Linked DNA regions of Granulosicoccus antarcticus IMCC3135. The protein of the gene in region 1 binds, or shares a complex with, the protein of each later gene. Links are inferred from orthologs where the notes say so. Each region holds a gene or a part of one and is shown on either strand. Other genes may lie near its edges.

What was found.
Region 2: the proteins of uvrB (region 1) and uvrD are in contact, whole or in part, in a crystal structure (PDB 7EGT), measured with the Thermus thermophilus proteins. The link is inferred for Granulosicoccus antarcticus IMCC3135 from one-to-one orthologs. Residues at the interface, in WP_096411307.1 of Thermus thermophilus: Glu23, Leu25, Arg26, Asp27, Gly28, Glu29, Arg30, Phe31, Arg55, Glu326, Asp327, Phe328, Glu379, Ser382, Gln383, His398, Gly400, Arg401; in WP_096412145.1 of Thermus thermophilus: His654, Arg656, Phe657, Gln666, Asp668, Glu669, Lys680, Arg681, Leu682, Ser683, Lys685, Tyr686, Ala687.

What each region holds. Positions count from the first base shown.
Region 1 is NZ_CP018632.1:5,602,174-5,610,861, forward strand. The notes cover bases 2,575-5,501. They hold uvrB (excinuclease ABC subunit UvrB), read right to left. Parts: upstream 5,087-5,501; coding sequence 3,062-5,086; downstream 2,575-3,061. Other genes in these bases: acnB (bifunctional aconitate hydratase 2/2-methylisocitrate dehydratase), read right to left, coding at 2,575-2,833. Also shown: high frequency lysogenization protein HflD, read left to right, coding at 1-156; more of acnB, read right to left, coding at 227-2,574; IMCC3135_RS24330 (hypothetical protein), read right to left, coding at 6,190-8,025; IMCC3135_RS24335 (hypothetical protein), read right to left, coding at 8,107-8,307; IMCC3135_RS24340 (hypothetical protein), read right to left, coding at 8,636-8,688. UniProt on the Escherichia coli protein: The UvrABC repair system catalyzes the recognition and processing of DNA lesions. A damage recognition complex composed of 2 UvrA and 2 UvrB subunits scans DNA for abnormalities.
Region 2 is NZ_CP018632.1:30,809-39,534, reverse strand. The notes cover bases 5,762-8,726. They hold uvrD (DNA helicase II), read right to left. Parts: upstream 8,348-8,726; coding sequence 6,176-8,347; downstream 5,762-6,175. Other genes in these bases: IMCC3135_RS00135 (zinc transporter ZntB), read right to left, coding at 8,450-8,726; IMCC3135_RS00145 (flavodoxin family protein), read left to right, coding at 5,762-6,082. Also shown: IMCC3135_RS00180 (TRAP transporter small permease subunit), read right to left, coding at 1-283; IMCC3135_RS00175 (TRAP transporter substrate-binding protein), read right to left, coding at 433-1,533; IMCC3135_RS00170 (hypothetical protein), read left to right, coding at 2,026-2,442; IMCC3135_RS00165 (HpcH/HpaI aldolase family protein), read right to left, coding at 2,418-3,242; IMCC3135_RS00160 (DUF6502 family protein), read left to right, coding at 3,392-4,231; IMCC3135_RS00155 (hypothetical protein), read left to right, coding at 4,228-5,154; IMCC3135_RS00150 (glutathione binding-like protein), read left to right, coding at 5,234-5,563; more of IMCC3135_RS00145, read left to right, coding at 5,612-5,761. UniProt on the Escherichia coli protein: A helicase with DNA-dependent ATPase activity. Unwinds DNA duplexes with 3'-5' polarity. Translocates on single-stranded DNA with 3'-5' polarity. Initiates unwinding more efficiently from a nicked substrate than double-stranded DNA.

The DNA.
Region 1 (8,688 bases):
AACGATAACGAGGTTGCATCAACCATTCGTGCAGCACTTCTTGGCGGAATTCGATCGGTCGTACTGTGGCGTCAATGCGGAGGCTCACGGCCCAAACTGTTGTTCAGCAGAACCCAATACCTGAAAGAAGCCGACTTGCGACTCCAGCGACTGTAGTTCAGATCAAGTTGGTTGTTGGTTGACGACGCTCTCGTAGAAGAGCGTCGCCTGGTTCAGCTCATGATTGTTAGCTGGCCATTTGAATGGATACCGGAATATCCTTGAACTTGACCTTGGCCTCTTCAGCTGAATGCTGAAACTCTGCAATCTCATTGAAGTTGAGGTAACGATAGACCTCATCTCCCATGGCTTCCAGATCCTTGACGTAGCTCATGTACTCCTCCACCGTCGGCAATCGCCCCAGCAGGGCTGCAACGGCTGCCAGCTCTGCTGAACTCAGATAAACGAATGCACCGGCACCCAGACGGTTCGGAAAGTTACGCGTAGAAGTAGACACCACCGTAGCGCCTGGCTTGACCCGAGCCTGATTACCCATACACAGGGAACAGCCTGGAATTTCGAGTCGCGCACCTGCCGCACCAAAAATATTGTAGTAGCCCTCCTCCTTCAGCTGGTGCTCATCCATACGCGTTGGCGGTGCAATCCAGAGAACGGTATCGACATACTGGCCGGACTTTTCAATCAACTTACCCGCAGCCCGGTAATGACCGATATTGGTCATGCATGAACCGATAAACACTTCATCCACTTTCACGCCCTGAACTTCAGACAGCGGCTTCACATCATCTGGATCGTTCGGACAAGCCAGTAAGGGCTCCTTGATTTCATTCAGATCGATTTCAATGATTTCGGCATACTCAGCGTCCGCATCGGCTTCCAGCAGTGTCGGGTTCTCCAACCATTCTTCCATCTTGCGGGCACGACGTTCCAATGTGCGCGCATCCGCGTAGCCGCCGTCAATCATCCAGCGAAGCAAAGTGATATTGGAGGTGATGTATTCCTTCAACGGTTCGATGTCCAGCTTGATCGTACAACCACCAGCTGAACGTTCTGCCGTTGCATCAGCCAGCTCAAAGGCTTGCTCCAGCTTCAGATCCTTCAGACCTTCAATCTCGACACAGGCGCCCGAGAAGACGTTCTTCTTGCCCTTCTTCTCAACCGTCAGCAGGCCACGCTTGAGCGCCGCATAGGGGATGGCGTTGACCAGATCACGCAAAGTAATGCCTGGTTGCATGGTGCCTTTGAAACGCACCAGCACAGACTCAGGCATGTTCAGAGGCATGACACCGACTGCCGAGGCAAAGGCAACCAGTCCGGAACCTGCCGGGAATGAAATACCCATGGGAAAACGGGTGTGCGAATCACCACCGGTACCGACAGTATCAGGCAACAGCATGCGGTTAAGCCAAGAGTGGATGATACCGTCACCGGGACGCAAGGACACACCACCACGAGTCGACATGAAGTCTGGCAGAGTGTGGTGCGTGCTCACATCAATGGGCTTGGGGTAGGCCGCGGTATGACAGAACGACTGCATGACCAGATCAGCTGAAAAACCCAGACAAGCCAGATCTTTCAGTTCGTCACGAGTCATCGGACCCGTCGTATCCTGGGAGCCCACCGTCGTCATCTTTGGCTCACAGTACTGGCCGGGACGAATGCCAGCAACACCACAGGCCTTGCCGACGATTTTTTGGGCCAGTGTGTAGCCTTTGCTGCTTGCCTCGGTCGCGCCAGGACGCTTGAACACCGTACTGACCTCCAGACCCAGAGATTCACGAGCCCGATCTGTCAGACCACGCCCGATAATCAAGGGAATGCGTCCACCGGCCCGCACTTCATCCAGCAACACCTCGTTGCCATACTCGAAAGTGCTGAGCACTTCGTTGCTATCGTGTCGAGTCAGCTTCTGCTCGATCGGATAGATATCGATGACATCGCCCATTTCCATACTGTTTACATCGCACTCAATCGGCAATGCGCCTGCATCTTCAAGTGTGTTGTAGAAGATCGGGGCAATTTTGCTACCCAGTACAAACCCACCATCACGGCGATTGGGAATGAACGGGATATCGTCGCCCATATGCCACAGAACCGAGTTGGTGGCAGACTTGCGCGAAGAGCCGGTACCAACAACATCACCGACATAAGCCAGCGGAAAACCCTTGCCCTTGAGCTCTTCGATAGTTTCCAGCGGCTTGTCAGTAAATCCCTCGCGTTCAAACTTCAACATGGCCTTGGCATGTAGCGGAATATCCGGTCGGCTCCAGGCATCGACTGCTGGCGACAGATCATCGGTATTGGTCTCCCCTGGCACCTTGAAAACCGTCACGGTAATTTTTTCGGGAACATCGTCTTTTGACAGAAACCAATCGGCATCAGCCCAGGATTGCAGCACGCTCTGAGCAGCCGCATTACCATTTTTGGCTTTCTCTTCGACGTCATGAAAGGCATCGAACATAAGCAAGGTATGCGAAAGCGCTTTGGCGGCCGTCTCGGCCAGTTCAGCATCATCCAGCGCCCCGATCAGCGGCTGGATGTTGTAGCCACCCAGCATGGTTCCCAGCAGCTCAACCGCGGAAACTCGACTGATCAATGGCGAACTGGCCTCACCCTTGGCCAGTGCCGCCAGAAAGCCGGCCTTGACGTAAGCCGCCTCATCAACCCCGGCAGGAATACGTTGTACCAGCAGATGCAGCAGAAAATCTGCTTCACCCGCAGGCGGAGATTTCATCAGCTCAACAAGACCAGCAGCCTGCTCTGCATTCAGCGGCTGGGGCACCACGCCTTCAGCCTCACGCTCAGCAACGTGTTTGCGATACGCTTCTAGCATTTTCCAATCTCCTCGATCTGACGGCGATGCGAGCACCGCACAAGACTATGACTGTTGGCAACTCGTGATTGCCGGTTCTTGACAAAAACGTGGCTCAGAAAACCACTTCCTGTGTGTTCCAACCTTAGGGCTGGAGACAGAATAAAATCATATTTCTGTCCCAGCCCTTAGCGACCGCAAGGCTCTGCAGCCGTTGCCTCGCCATTCGATCACCCGAACTCGGTCACATCAGCCTTCCTTGAAAACCACTTCCCTGACCTGCTCAAGTTCATCTCTAAGAGCTGCGGCACGCTCGAATTCCAGATTACGCGCACATTCGTACATTTCCTTTTCCAGCTCCTTTATGCGTTTAGCTGCCTGTGCCGCCGACAAATTCTCGATCTTTGCCACACTGGCCGTCTTCGCACTTTTTCCTGTTGCTGATCTTCCACGCCGCTTGTCTCCCTGCGAGGAACCACCCGCCTCCATCACATCGTTGATGGACTTGGTAATACCCACCGGCGTGATGCCATGATCCAGGTTGTATCGAATCTGAACCTCGCGACGACGATTGGTTTCATCGATAGCGCGCTGCATCGACCCTGTCAGATTATCTGCGTACAGAATCGCTTTGCCGTGCAAGTTACGCGCGGCTCTGCCAATGGTTTGTATCAACGATCGTTCGGAGCGCAGAAAGCCCTCCTTGTCGGCGTCCAGTATTGCCACCAGTGAGACTTCCGGCAGATCGAGTCCCTCGCGCAACAGGTTGATTCCGACGATGACATCGAAAACACCCAATCGCAAATCGCGAATGATTTCGCTGCGCTCGACGGTATCCACGTCGGAATGCAGATAACGCACCTTGACATCATGCTCACCAAGAAAGTCGGTCAGATCCTCTGACATGCGCTTGGTTAGCGTGGTGATCAGCACCCGCTCATGGCGAGAGACTCTGTCATGAATCTCCGACAGCACATCTTCAACCTGAGTCCGGGCCGGACGAATTTCCACATCAGGGTCAATCAGACCCGTTGGCCTGACGACCAGTTCCACTGTCTGGTCTGCATGATCGCGCTCATAGTTGCCAGGAGTTGCCGATACAAAGATTGTCTGCGGTGACAACAACTCCCACTCCTCGAATTTGAGCGGCCGGTTATCCAGTGCCGAGGGCATTCGGAATCCGAAATTGACCAGATTTTCCTTGCGTGAACGATCACCTTTGTACATCGCACCCAACTGCGGCACCGTGACATGACTTTCATCGATGAACAGCAGACTGTCCTCCGGTAGATAGTCGAACAGACACGGCGGTGGCTCACCAGGAAGCCGGCCAGACAGGTAACGTGAATAGTTCTCGATACCAGAGCAGTAGCCCAGCTCGTAGATCATCTCCAGATCGAACTGCGTGCGCTGCTGAAGCCGCTGGGCCTCCACAAGCTTGCCGGCAGCAGTCAGTTGCTCCAGCCGTTCGCGCAATTCATCCTTGATCAGGTCCGTTGCATCCAGCAGGCGCTCTCTTGGCGTGACGTAATGGGTCTTCGGATATATCGTCAGCCGCGGCACCTTCTGCACAACCTCCCCGGTCAGAGGGTCGAAAAAACTCAGAGCCTCGATCTCGTCGTCAAAAAGCTCTACACGGATTGCATTCCTTTCCGAATCTGCCGGGTATACATCGATGATCTCTCCACGTACCCGGTAGGTACCGCGTTTGAGCTCCGTATCATTGCGGGTGTACTGCAACTCGGCGAGGCGTCTGAGTACATCGCGCTGATTGACGATCTCCCCCCTTTTAAGGTGCAGCACCATCTTGTGGTATTGCTGCGGATCTCCGAGGCCGTATATGGACGACACAGTGGCCACGATAACGGTGTCCCGGCGCTCGAACAGCGCCTTCGTTGCCGACAGTCGCATCTGTTCGATATGCTCATTGATGGATGAATCCTTTTCAATGAACGTATCGCTGGCCGGCACATAGGCTTCTGGCTGGTAGTAATCGTAATAGGAGACAAAATACTCAACCGCGTTGTTGGGGAAGAACTCCTTGAACTCACCATACAACTGAGCGGCCAGCGTCTTGTTCGGTGCCAGCACGATCGCAGGGCGCTGCTTTTGCTGGAGAATATTGGCAATCGTGAACGTCTTGCCCGAGCCTGTGACACCCAGCAACGTCTGATAAGCCAGACCGTCATCAATACCAGCAACCAGCTTTTCAATGGCTTCTGGCTGGTGTCCTGCCGGCTTGTAGCTTGTGTGCAGGTCAAATTTGATGGACATGAATCTCCAGAAAGCGCATCAGATCACCAATTGTACCTTCAAGCTGAAGATTGATTGAAAAAATACAAGCCAAACGGTTGACCTACCGAAAAATAGTCTTTACAATTCGACTCGATTCCCTGGTAGCTCAGTTGGTAGAGCAAATGACTGTTAATCATTGGGTCGGCGGTTCGAGCCCGTCCCAGGGAGCCAAGTCAATTGTAAATAGCCCTATTTGTTTAGGGCTTTTTGCTTTCTGGCTTTTGCTAAATCACTATCTTAAAGACTAGCACCTCCCCCGCTCAACAGATTGATAGTGGATTGCACCACGTATCAATCACTGGTGAGCACAGCCTGAGCACACGGCACTGCTTCAGAGGCGCCCGGGAGAATATGCGCCGACGACCACTCGCAAACATCCCAGCACACCTATTGATGATTGGGCGAGCCCACTTCACGTTGGGACAGACTCTATTGGCTGATTTTCATGGCGCTAACGATAGGTGCCTGGGTAGCACGGCAGCAGCCGTCAGGCATGAGCTTGCCACCGGCGAACAAGTCGGATGTGCTTTCCACTCGCAAAAGGCGAGTGAGAGCGTCGCCTGACTGGAGAAGTGGCTCGACAAGAATCCAACGGCAAGTACAGGGGATCGGGCTACCGCCTGGATGAACGGTTAGTTGCTGCCACGATCGGCGGGACTTTGAAGAAAGCCGATAATGTAGGAGGTAGCTATGGGTAACCGTTGCAGTTGTTGTTTTGGCCATAAGGTACGGAAGCCGTGGGACTTTCTCATGGTGAATTTTGGTTTGTTGTTGAAGCCTTCGACCACGCCGCTGGAGAGCTGGCCATTAGCCTTGAACCAGCTCATCAGAAGTGGCCGATGATTGCGCAATGTTTTGGCCATTTTCTCCATCGGTTCGATCTTGAATCGCGCGGCTCGAGTGCACTAGGCAGTGGGCAATGCAAGGTAACCAACGATTAAGGCCTGCGAAAGCTCTGCGCTATACCAAGCGCATCGACAGGCACCAATTTTCTAACATTCATCCTCCCTTCCAGCATCGCATGTCGGCATTGCTGCTCGAGGCTATGAAACGACGATAGCCATCAAGCAGCACACAACCGACTAGGGAAGAAAATCCTCCGCATAGATAAACTCAAGCTCTTTCTCGAACGGATTGTAGGATTGAGCACTCAGCTCTTCACTATCGTAAATACCCTTGCGTGCTAACTGATGTGATACCACTGAACCATCACCTACATACTCATCGACCTGCAGGGTTTGAGCATCGCTGGCGCTATAGTTAAGTACAAATTCACGCCCTTCGTTACCGACCGAGATCGTCGCACCACCGTCTTGAAAATATTGACCGTTGAACCCCGATGCGTAGAACTGCTCACCCTCAACCGTTGTGAGACCGGCCGGGACCAACACCTCAGGAGGCGAGCCATAATAAAATGCAACTCCTGACACAACTGCGGATTCAAATCCATCGGCGTTCATCCTGGACGATGTCAATTCATATTCGCCCGTTGATTCATTGAATGACCTGGCGGCCTGCAACACCCAATCATCAACGATAGACTTGGGGAAACTCGGATAATCAGCTCGCATACCAAGCACAAGCATCGAGTTTTGTTGATCATAGGCCGAATAGTCAAGGGCAGATGCCTCAATCGTTCCAGCTTCATCACGATAATCTACCTGATAGAATGTCACTCCACGTGGAAAATCCTCTTCGTTCAGAGCGCTAAAAGCGCCTGAGAAACTCCGTCCGTTATCCCTACAATCTGCAAAATAGGTGAATTCATCGCGTATCTGCTTACTCGTATAAAAATAACCACCCTCTGGACATTCAAAACGATAATCAAGTAATGAGGGGGCCCACTGGCCTATTGACAAGCCATTGAAGTCTGGAGTGAGTTCCGCTGGACGATCACTGCCATCGCTGGCGTACTTTATATAGTCCAGCTCACCCGCATCTATCTTCTGCAGAACATCAATCGCAAATTTCTCGATTAATTTGAATGGCTTCAAATTCTGCATCGTATAGTACTCATCAACCAGCCCTTCAACATCAATTGACTCTGGAGCAGAGGCCCCGCTGGCGACAGTAACACCGACGAACCTCTCTCCGGTGGTGTGATTGATAACGATGTATTGCCCTGCCTCAGCCATTGTGCATGAACGCCCACCCTCACAATAGGTCGGCGTGCTGTAGATGCCTTGCACTTCATACCAGCCATCATCTGGCCATGAGATAACGTTACCTTCGACTTGAATTCTTGAGGGGTCTCCGTCGGCAACATCGTCTTTAACGACAATATTGTCAAAACGCTCCCCCGTTGTATGATTGATTACCAAGTAGCTTCCCGGACTAACATCACAGCTACTTCCGCCACTGCAGTAGGTCGTCGCACCATCTATCGACTGCACCTGATACCAGCCGTTATCCGGCCAGAAGATTCGGCCATTTCCAGATCGAATATCCGCATCACCAGGCACCTCCTCTCCGATAACGTTGATACCACTGAAACGCTCGCCCGTTGTATGGTTGACTACCAAGTAGCTCCCCGGGTCGACTTGACAACTACTTCCACCATTGCAGTAAGTAGTCGCACCATTTGTCGATTGCACCTGATACCAGCCGTTATCCGGCCAGGTAATAACGTCGCCTACAACCCAAACCCCACCATTGACAGGCACCACTTCACCACCTACGACAACGTCACTGAATGATTCACCCGTGGTGTGATTTATCACCTTATACCTGCCCGCCCCTACCTCACACGAACTTCCGCCATTACAGTAGATTATTGCACCATAGGGGGATTGCACCTGATACCAGCCATCATCCGGCCAGGAAATGATATTACCCACGACTGTAGGCGCCGCATTGACAACCTGTGCAGCAAACAGGACACCTGCAGCAAGCAGCAATTTTCCATGGAATTTTTGCATGAACAAACTAGCCACCACTTTTTAGAATGAACCCACAAGCTACCAGAGTAGGTATGACAAGAGAACGTACCTTCAGCGGTACTAGTACCGACGTACGTTCATGAGCCACTTGATAGTGCGGACTCTGGCTTGCAGTTTGCCGCCGGGGGACATTCGGAGTGAGGAGCGAAGCAGCGGTGTTGTGTCATCGCTTGCCTCGGCATCACTAACCAACTTGATTTGCATGAGACCATCATCGGCGGGGATCACCAGATTCAAGCTCGGCTCAACCAATCGATTCATCTGAAGAGCACGAGACAATAGGTGTTACCAGACATGCTGCCAAGAGAATATGATTAACGCCATCAGGTACTCGCAATATGTCCCTGAAAAGCGTCACTCCCAATCTAACGGATAATTTAGATTATAGGAGCGACTGAACACATCACACAACTCAGAAGACACGGCACGGATGGCTTCTGCATTCGCTTTGTTGCTCAGGAACAACTCTGAGAACCTGCCCCAGAATTTCTTGTGGTTTTTAACGAGAGATTATTCACAGGAAACAAGATATTGAAGCTGGCGGAGCTGGCATTAGACCAGCTCTCGACAACACCCCAGATTCAGCAACTCAGGAGCTACGCGTCTGATTCAATGATTTGAGCAGTTCATCCACGGCATCAC
Region 2 (8,726 bases), 5.6 Mb from region 1 along the record:
GGACAAACCAGGAAGCAAACTGACCAATACGACGATTGAAAGATTCCAGCGAAAGCACCGTCGCTTTGAGAAACCGTCTGTTGAACAGACTCAGTACCAGGATGAGCAACACAAGGCTGAGCATCATGTACAGAAATTCAGAGGACATCCCGCCCAGCGTCAGGGCGACCATGCGCTCCTTGAGTACTTCCATGTGGAACCACTGCCAGATCGTCCACGGCAGCATCACCAGGTCGAGCAGGCCATTAGCCAAACCCACCAATATAGAAAGAAGTACCTCCAAGCTCGTCTCCAGAACTATTCAATCGGAAAAACAAAAACTGCAACATCATGCATCGAAATCCTCGGATCTCGGTAGACCCGAACCTTGCGGTAATCGAGTAGAAGCATGATATTGCAGCCGTGATGTTGTACTACGTTTAAAGCAGTTGACTAACCACCAGTAACGCGTGAACGCTGACGAGTGTAGATGCCATCTGACAAATCAGCCCAGCGTGAAGACAACTTCATGCTGCTCATGACTGAATCGTGTGTTTTTGCGAAAAATTCGTCATCCATGTTTTCATCCAGAACTTCTCTGGAAGCTTTGCCAAAGGCATCCCAAACCGAATCAGGGAATTCCAGTGGTGTTACGCCGCCGGCAACCAGGCGATCCAGTGCGGTTGCATTGTTGGCGAGGTACTGATGCAGGTTCCATGAGTTTGCATCACCACAGGCAATTTCAATCATCTTCTGGTGATGTGGTTTCAGTGAAGCCCAACGATCAGCATTGATGCCAATATTCAGACCAGCACCTGGCTCATGAAATCCGGAAGTGTAGTAGAACTTGGTGATTTCCTGGAAGCCGGCTTTCTCATCTGCCCACGGTCCGATCCACTCAGTTCCGTCGATAGCGCCAGAAGCAAGTGCTTGATAAACCTCAGAACCTGCGATTGTCTGAACCGAAGCACCGAGCTTGCCCAGTGCTGCACCACCCAGGCCCGGCATTCTGAATTTCAGACCTTTGAAGTCATCTGCACTTTCGATTTTCTTGCGGAACCAGCCACCTGATTGAGCACCCGTGTTACCGGCCATGAAGGAGACCAGACCAAATTCTTCACCCAGTTCCCGATGCAGATCGTGACCACCCATGTGGTAATACCAGTTGTTCAGCTCTAGCGCTGTCATACCAAATGGCACGGCTGTAAAAAAGGCAAATGCGGGGTGCTGGCCAACCCAGTAGTAATCCGCACCGTGGTACATGTCTGCCTGACCTGCCGTTACTGCGTCGAATACAGCCGGAATACCAGAAACCAACTCGCCCTGAGCCTTGATTTCGATTTCCAGTGTGCCATCGGACATGGCATTCACCGAATCTGCAACTCGTTGAGCAGCATCGAAAACACCAGCCAACCCGCGTCCCCAGGTCGTGACCATGACCAGCTTTTCGCGCCCTTGTGAGATCGCGGGTGCTGAAGTGATTAGTCCGGTGCCTGCAACCGCCGCAGCGCCTGCTGCTCCGGCACCTGTTTTCAGGAAGTGACGTCGTGACATATGGCTAGTCTCTAGATGATTAACTACAAAAAATGAAAGTGTGGTGACACTGTGTACTGTCGAGCCGATTTGGTGGGCATCGTTATCTTGTTCTGGACCGGCACAACAATTATTGCCGATCAGCCGTCGGTAATGTAGCCCAATACACAATCCCACGTCTACCAATACACTAGACATTATGTGAAGCATGGGCACTAATGTGCCTCAGTTCAGAATATTGGATCGTCATAAAACTGACACTCACACCTTGAAATGACACGCTTAGCACTTTGAGTGTGTGAAACTGCCATGACAGCAAATCGTGATTCAGTCAGCGGTTTTAAATGACAATATGCGCGACTCTGCCAGGAACGCAGATGTGTAACCGATAGTTGGAACACAGCAAACCCAACTGGTCCAAAACATGCGCTTATTACCCTGATGCGAACGTTGTGCAAAGCCGATAGTCAGTTCAAACTGATCCACGGGACTTTACTGTCTTACAGAGACTCCATGAACTTGACACGCTGCCTGAAAAATACATGCCTATGCCTGTGGACTATCACTGTTACGGTGATTTGCACTCTGATGGCAGGCTCTGCGACGGCTAGCTCAGTGTCTCCGCCGACCCAGGTATCCATTGCTACTCAGCTCAACGAGGTACAGCGCGGTACCTTCGATGGCCGGGACTACCTGACCCTGCATATCGGAGGACACGAGGTCGGGCCAAGTAGTTGTCGAAGCAATATCTTGCGTATGGACACCAGTAGCGAGACAGGTGCGGCACGTCAGGAAGAAATAGAAACCCTGGCGCTGTCAGCGATGCTGTCCCGAACCCTGGTAATGATCGTTGTACCGCTGGATGCCAGCCAGTGCGTGGATGGCAAACCAACGTTCACAAACCTCTACTTGCTGCCAACCAGTCCCTGAACAATTTTCTGATTGTTTGCAACATCCTGTTGCAAGGCCTTACTCAGCATCGTCATGTCACTACCGCTGAATACCAGGTCGAAACCATCGGTAATCAATTGTTTAGCGTTACGACTGGTGAAGTTCAACGTCGATACCGGTTTGCCGGTCTTTTTGACATTCTTGTAGATCTGGCGTATGGCCGCGCGAACTTCTTTATGTTCCGGTTGAGCTCGATGACCCAGACTGCCTGCCAGGTCGCTTGGCCCGATAAAGACGCAGTCCACACCGGGAACCGCGGCAATCTGCTCTGCCTGCTCCATGCCTTCACGCGTTTCAATCTGCACAATCAGCATGAAATTATCACGATAGTTTTGTAGATACTCGGCGGTATTCAAACCATAGTTGCTGGCCCGCACAATACCGGCTGCCATGCCACGAGTACCTTCCGGTGCGTATATCGTCGCTTGAGCCAACTCTGTTGCCTCCGCAGCGTTGTTCACCATGGGTACCATGATGCCGTCAACCCCCATATCCATGAGTCGTCCGATCCAGGCACTCTGTTTCTCCGGCACACGCACAATAGCTTTCGCACCACCCAGCTGCACGGCCCGAACCATGGGCAGGACAGAATCGACCGTTACCGGGCTATGTTCCATGTCGATCAGGGCGTACTGGTACCCACAGGCACCCACGAGTTCAGCGACCGCAGGTTCAAAAATATTGACCCAGCAACCGAAGGCCGGAAACGTGAATTGAGACTCAACAGCACGTTTGGAAGCTGAGGAATCTGCAGATCTGGCTTTTGATTGTCGTTTCACACTGAATTCCTGTTAATATCTGCCGATAGGTGGGATTAATATCCCAACTGCTTGTACATGAACCCTATGCGATCGCAAGTGCTTTCACCGGCTGTGCAAAGAGTTGCTGCCAGACAGACACTTGGGCACCGGACATCATCTGAATAAGTATGCACGAAAGCCTGCAAAAAGCTGTAACCAAAGTTCTATCGCCACTGGTGCGCCTGCTGCTGCGCCATGGTGTCTCACATGCCGAGTTTGCCAATTGGGCCAAACAGGCTTACGTCACCGAAGCGAGTGAGCACTTCGGCATTAAAGGTAAGTCCCCCACGGTCTCACGCATGGCCATCATGACCGGCATCAACCGTAAAGAGGTCAAACGCATTCGTGAGTTGCCCAGTGAGGTGGGCACCGGTGTCAGCAAATTCAATCGTGCCGTTCGCGTAGTGACCGGTTGGCTCCAGGATCAGGAATTTCAGAACGATCGTGGCAAGCCTGATGTTCTGCGCTATGGAGATCCGGAAGATAGCTTCAACCAGCTCGTCAAACGCTATGGCGGCGATGTACCGGCACGTGCCATGCTCGATGAATTGAAACGCGTCGGTACCGTCGATCATCAAGAGGATAAGGTCACGCTGCAACATGCAGGCTATGTACCTCATCAGAGTGAATCAGCCCTGCTGGATATCTTTGCCCTCAGTGCTACTGACTTGCTGACGACTCTGGAGCACAATCTGCACAAGACCGATCAGCGTCGTCTGCAGATGAGCGTAGCTTATGACGATGTCACGACAGAAGGACGAGAGCATTTTCGCAAACTCAGCGCAAAGCAAGGCATGGCTTTACTCAAAGTGCTGGATAAATCACTGGCAGGGTTCGACAAGGGTACAACCTCCTCAGTCACGGGTGAGGGCAGTCATAGAATTGGTCTGGGCGTTTATTGGATAGAAGATATAAGCTCACAGGACGAACTGGCGGCCGCATCTGACAAGGAAGATAAACCAACATGAACCGATTCCGAGCAGGCAACAAGGTGCTTTTGCTGCTTTGTACGTTACTCATATTGTCTGGCTGCGATGGTGGAATATTCGGAACCGGTGACGGTCAGGATTTCAGTCTGGACATTCCTGACGCTGTAGGTCCGAATCCGAACCCAGACGAGCCGGATGATAATGATAGTGTCGAGACACCGCCCACCGACACCGGCCAAGAGCCAGGTGCATCCGAACCTGATGATCAGCAAGATTCGAGAGCCTTCGAAAATCTACAGATAAGCAGTACTAATCCGCAGCCTTTAGTGTCTTTGCTGAACTTCAGCGACGCCTTTTTGAATGCCTCAACCTCTCCAGGCGCAGTTACGCTGTTTGCGGAGAGCGTTTCGCCAACATCGATCAGTGGTGAGACAGAGATAGCACTGGAGGCAACCGCGCTGAACGTGACGAATGTTTCAACGGCGGAAACCGTCCTGGTGTTGTCTCCTCTGAACCTCGGTGCGTTCTCGGTCTCCACTCTGATTGCCCGTAACCGGCTTGCCGCTGATGCTACCGAGACAGGTAGTGACAACTCACTACCCAGTGTTGAAGTCATTCCCATTTTCACTCAAAAACAACCGAGTGATGATGGCGTTGCCAGGATCCGTCTACTGCAAGTCAGTCCGCTCGATGCCGATGACCAGACAGCCAGCATAAGCCTGGTGCCTGCCGGCAACCAGCCCGGTGGCGCGGAGGTTGATCTGGGAACAATGTCAGCGGCCAGCCTTGGTCAACAAACTGATTACCAATCGGCCTCCCCGGGGACCTATAGCCTGGTCGATTCGCTGGACCGCTTGTCACCTCTGACCTTAGGGCTGGAAGCTGGCGAGTTTTATACCCTGATACTTTTTGGGGACCCGATAAGAAAAGCGCTTATGGAAGACAGCCGGGATGAGGATTGAAGTGCTGCCCAGACCTGCATGATTGAACACATCTTCGTATAGGATATCAATATGTACAAGCTGTACTACGCACCTAAAAGTGCGTCCATGGCTACTCTTATCCTATTATCCCGATCGTTTTTCAGATACCGCAGCGGACGAATCAAATGCTCAGCGACGTGGCAATCGCAGGCTCGGTGAAACCTGGAAAGTGATCGATGAACAAATCGCTGACAAGCAATGGCTGCTGGGTGAACAGTTCAGCCTGGCAGATATATACCTATTCGCGCTGACAACCTGGTTACGGCCATCACTGGGGCATCCGGATATCGATCAGTTTCCGAATGTGAAACGCATTGCTGACAAGGTCATGCAACGACCAAGCGTCCAGCTTGTTTACCAAGACTGGATAGCCAATCCGAACTACTGATTACCAAAAGATATCTACGCCCGAGGGTTCACCAGGAGTCTGAATAATATGGTCGATACCAAGAGATTGCTTATTATTTCTCATGCGCCTTCGGAGAATACCAAGCGTCTGCTAGAAGCCGTCATCAGTGGAGCCAGTAATCAGGAAATCTCCAACGTAGACGTCAGGTATATCGCCCCTCTGGACACACGCCCAGAAGATATCAAGACAGCTCAGGCAATCATAATCGGTACGACCGAAAACCTTGGATATATGGCGGGGCTGATCAAGGACGTCTTCGATCGTTGCTACTATGAATGCCTGGAGACGACCCAGGGAATGCCTTTTACCTTCTATGTTCGCGCAGGCCATGATGGTACCGGTACACGCCGAGCGATAGAAAGCATCACGACAGGCCTGCGTTGGCGAGTCGTCCAGGAACCTCTGATATGCAGGGGCGAATTCAATGAAGAATTCATTACTCAGTGTGAAGAGCTGGGCTTGGCCATGGCCGCCAGCCTTGAGGCCGGAATCATCTGAAGTTATTCAAAGCCAGAGTAACGGGGCTTGCTGATGATGGCGGCCGGCCCGAAGGCCGACATATTCTCGAACAGGCTCCTGCTCTTGACCGGCTCAGACCGGCTGCAGATTGGCGTAGGCCAGCACCAGCCATTTGCTGCCAGCCTCTTCGAAATTGACCTGAACACGGGCCTGTTTGCCACGACCTTCCTGATCAAGCACCACACCCACACCGAACTTGCCGTGTTTGACCATCTGGCCGACACTGAGTCCCGTATCATTCGCCTCTTCGACAAATCGTGTGGAAGGCTTTGGCCGATAGACCGGCGTGCTGACTTGCATGCGTGGTCGAATCTCTTCCAGTAATTCTGCGGGCAATTCGGCGATGAACTTTGATGGCGGGTTGTACTGGTCTCGTCCATGCAGACGCCGTTGTTCGGCCATGCACATATACAACTTGCGCTCAGCCCGGGTGATACCCACGTAGCATAATCGTCGTTCCTCTTCCATGCGCACCGGATCTTCTGCCGAGCGCTGATGAGGGAACAGACCCTGCTCCATTCCAGCCATGAAGACCACTGGAAATTCCAGCCCTTTGGCTGAGTGCAAGGTCATCAACTGCACGGCATTGTCGTCAGCTTCAGCCTGACCCTCTCCCGCTTCCAATGCGGCATGTGCGAGAAATTCGTCAATGGCGTTCATCTCAGGTTCGTCGTCATTATGATGCGCGAAGGTACGAGCAGCATTGGACAGTTCTTCGACGTTCTCCACCCGGCTTTGTCCGCGATCGCTGGTGTCTTTCTTGAAATGCTCAATGAGACCACTCAGCTCACTGACCGTCTGCACCTGTTGCGGCAAGCTCTGCTCGATAATGGCTTCTCGCATGGACTCGATCAATGACAGGAATTTGGCCACCGCCGTGTTGGCGCGACCACTCAGACGCTTTGCATTAACCAGCTCGTTAGCCGCTTCCCACAGAGGGATGTTGCGCGCACGCGCCTCGTTACGGATCTCCCCTACCGTCTTGTCACCAATACCGCGAGCCGGCTGGTTGATGATGCGCTCCAGAGAGACATCATCGTAGCTGTGGGTGGCTAATCGCAGATACGCCAGAGTGTCCTTGATTTCCGAACGTTCGAAGAAGCGCAGCCCGCCATAAACCCGATAGGAAACACCGGCGGCTACCAGGTATTCCTCAATAACGCGGGATTGGGCATTGGAGCGATAGAGAATGGCACAGTCACGTCGCATGGCGCCATCGGCGATACGATCGACAATGGTTTCGACGATGAACCTTGCTTCATCGGTTTCGTTATAGGCGTTGTACAGGGTAATCAGTTCACCCGCGCCGCCTTCGGTCCAGAGGTTCTTTCCCAGACGCCCCTGGTTCTTGTCAATCAGGGCATTGGCGGCATTGAGAATGTTACTGGTAGAGCGATAGTTCTGCTCCAGTCGTATCAATTCGGCACCGGGAAAATCCTGGTCGAAATTGAGAATGTTTTCTACCCGCGCACCACGCCAGGCATAGATGGACTGATCATCGTCACCAACGGCAAAAACGTGCCCTGTATCGCCAGCCAGCAAGCGGATCCAGGCGTACTGAATAGCATTGGTATCCTGGAACTCATCAATCAGTAAATGTTGCAGACGCTTGCGGTAATGCGCCAACAAAGCTGGCGTATCTCGTAAGGTTTCCAGTGCTCTTAGCAGCAATTCTGCAAAATCCACCGCGCCTGCACGTTTACACGCTGCCTCGTAGGCCGTGTAAACACGGATATATTGTGCCGTTATCGGATCATTTTCATCATCGATATGCGCAGGCCTGCGGCCTTCATCCTTGTGACCATTGATGAACCACTGAACCTGGCGAGGCGGGAAAAGAGTTTCATCCAGCTCCAGCGTTCGAATCACTCGCTTGACGACACGTAGCTGATCATCTGAATCGAGAATCTGGAATGCCTGCGGTAACTTGGCTTCCTGCCAATGCATGCGCAGAAATCGATGTGCAATGCCGTGAAAGGTGCCTATCCACATGGGCCCGACAGGCTGACCCAGCAATTGCTCAACCCGCAATCGCATTTCACGCGCCGCCTTGTTGGTAAAAGTAACCGCCATGATGCCGAAGGGCGAAATGCCTTCCACCCTATTGAGCCATGCAATGCGGTGCACCAGCACACGTGTCTTGCCGCTACCGGCACCGGCTTGAACCAGCAAGTGTCCCGGAGGAGCGCTAACGGCCTGACGCTGTACATCGTTCAGGGAATCTATAAGGTCTGATACATCCATGGCTGCATGGTAGCAACGGACAGCGCAGAACGCAGCAGGAAACCTGAGTATTTATCCAGTTATCTGATGCAAAGAACGTTTATCCATTCCTGAACACGCTTTTCAGATCCACCGCAGGCGGCGAAACAACCAAACGATCAGCAACGCAAACAGGACCATTGCCAAGCACAACATGCCGAACGCCAGCGGGTTTTCGACACCGGGCATGCCAGCGACATTGACGCCAAACAGGCCTGTAAAAAATCCCAGTGGCAGAAAAACGGCTGAAATCACAGACAATACAAACAGGCGGGCATTCATGGCTTCACCACGTTGCTCCACTATCTGCTCCTGTAACAACAATGCTCGTTCACGAATCATGTCCAGATCTTCCAGCAGG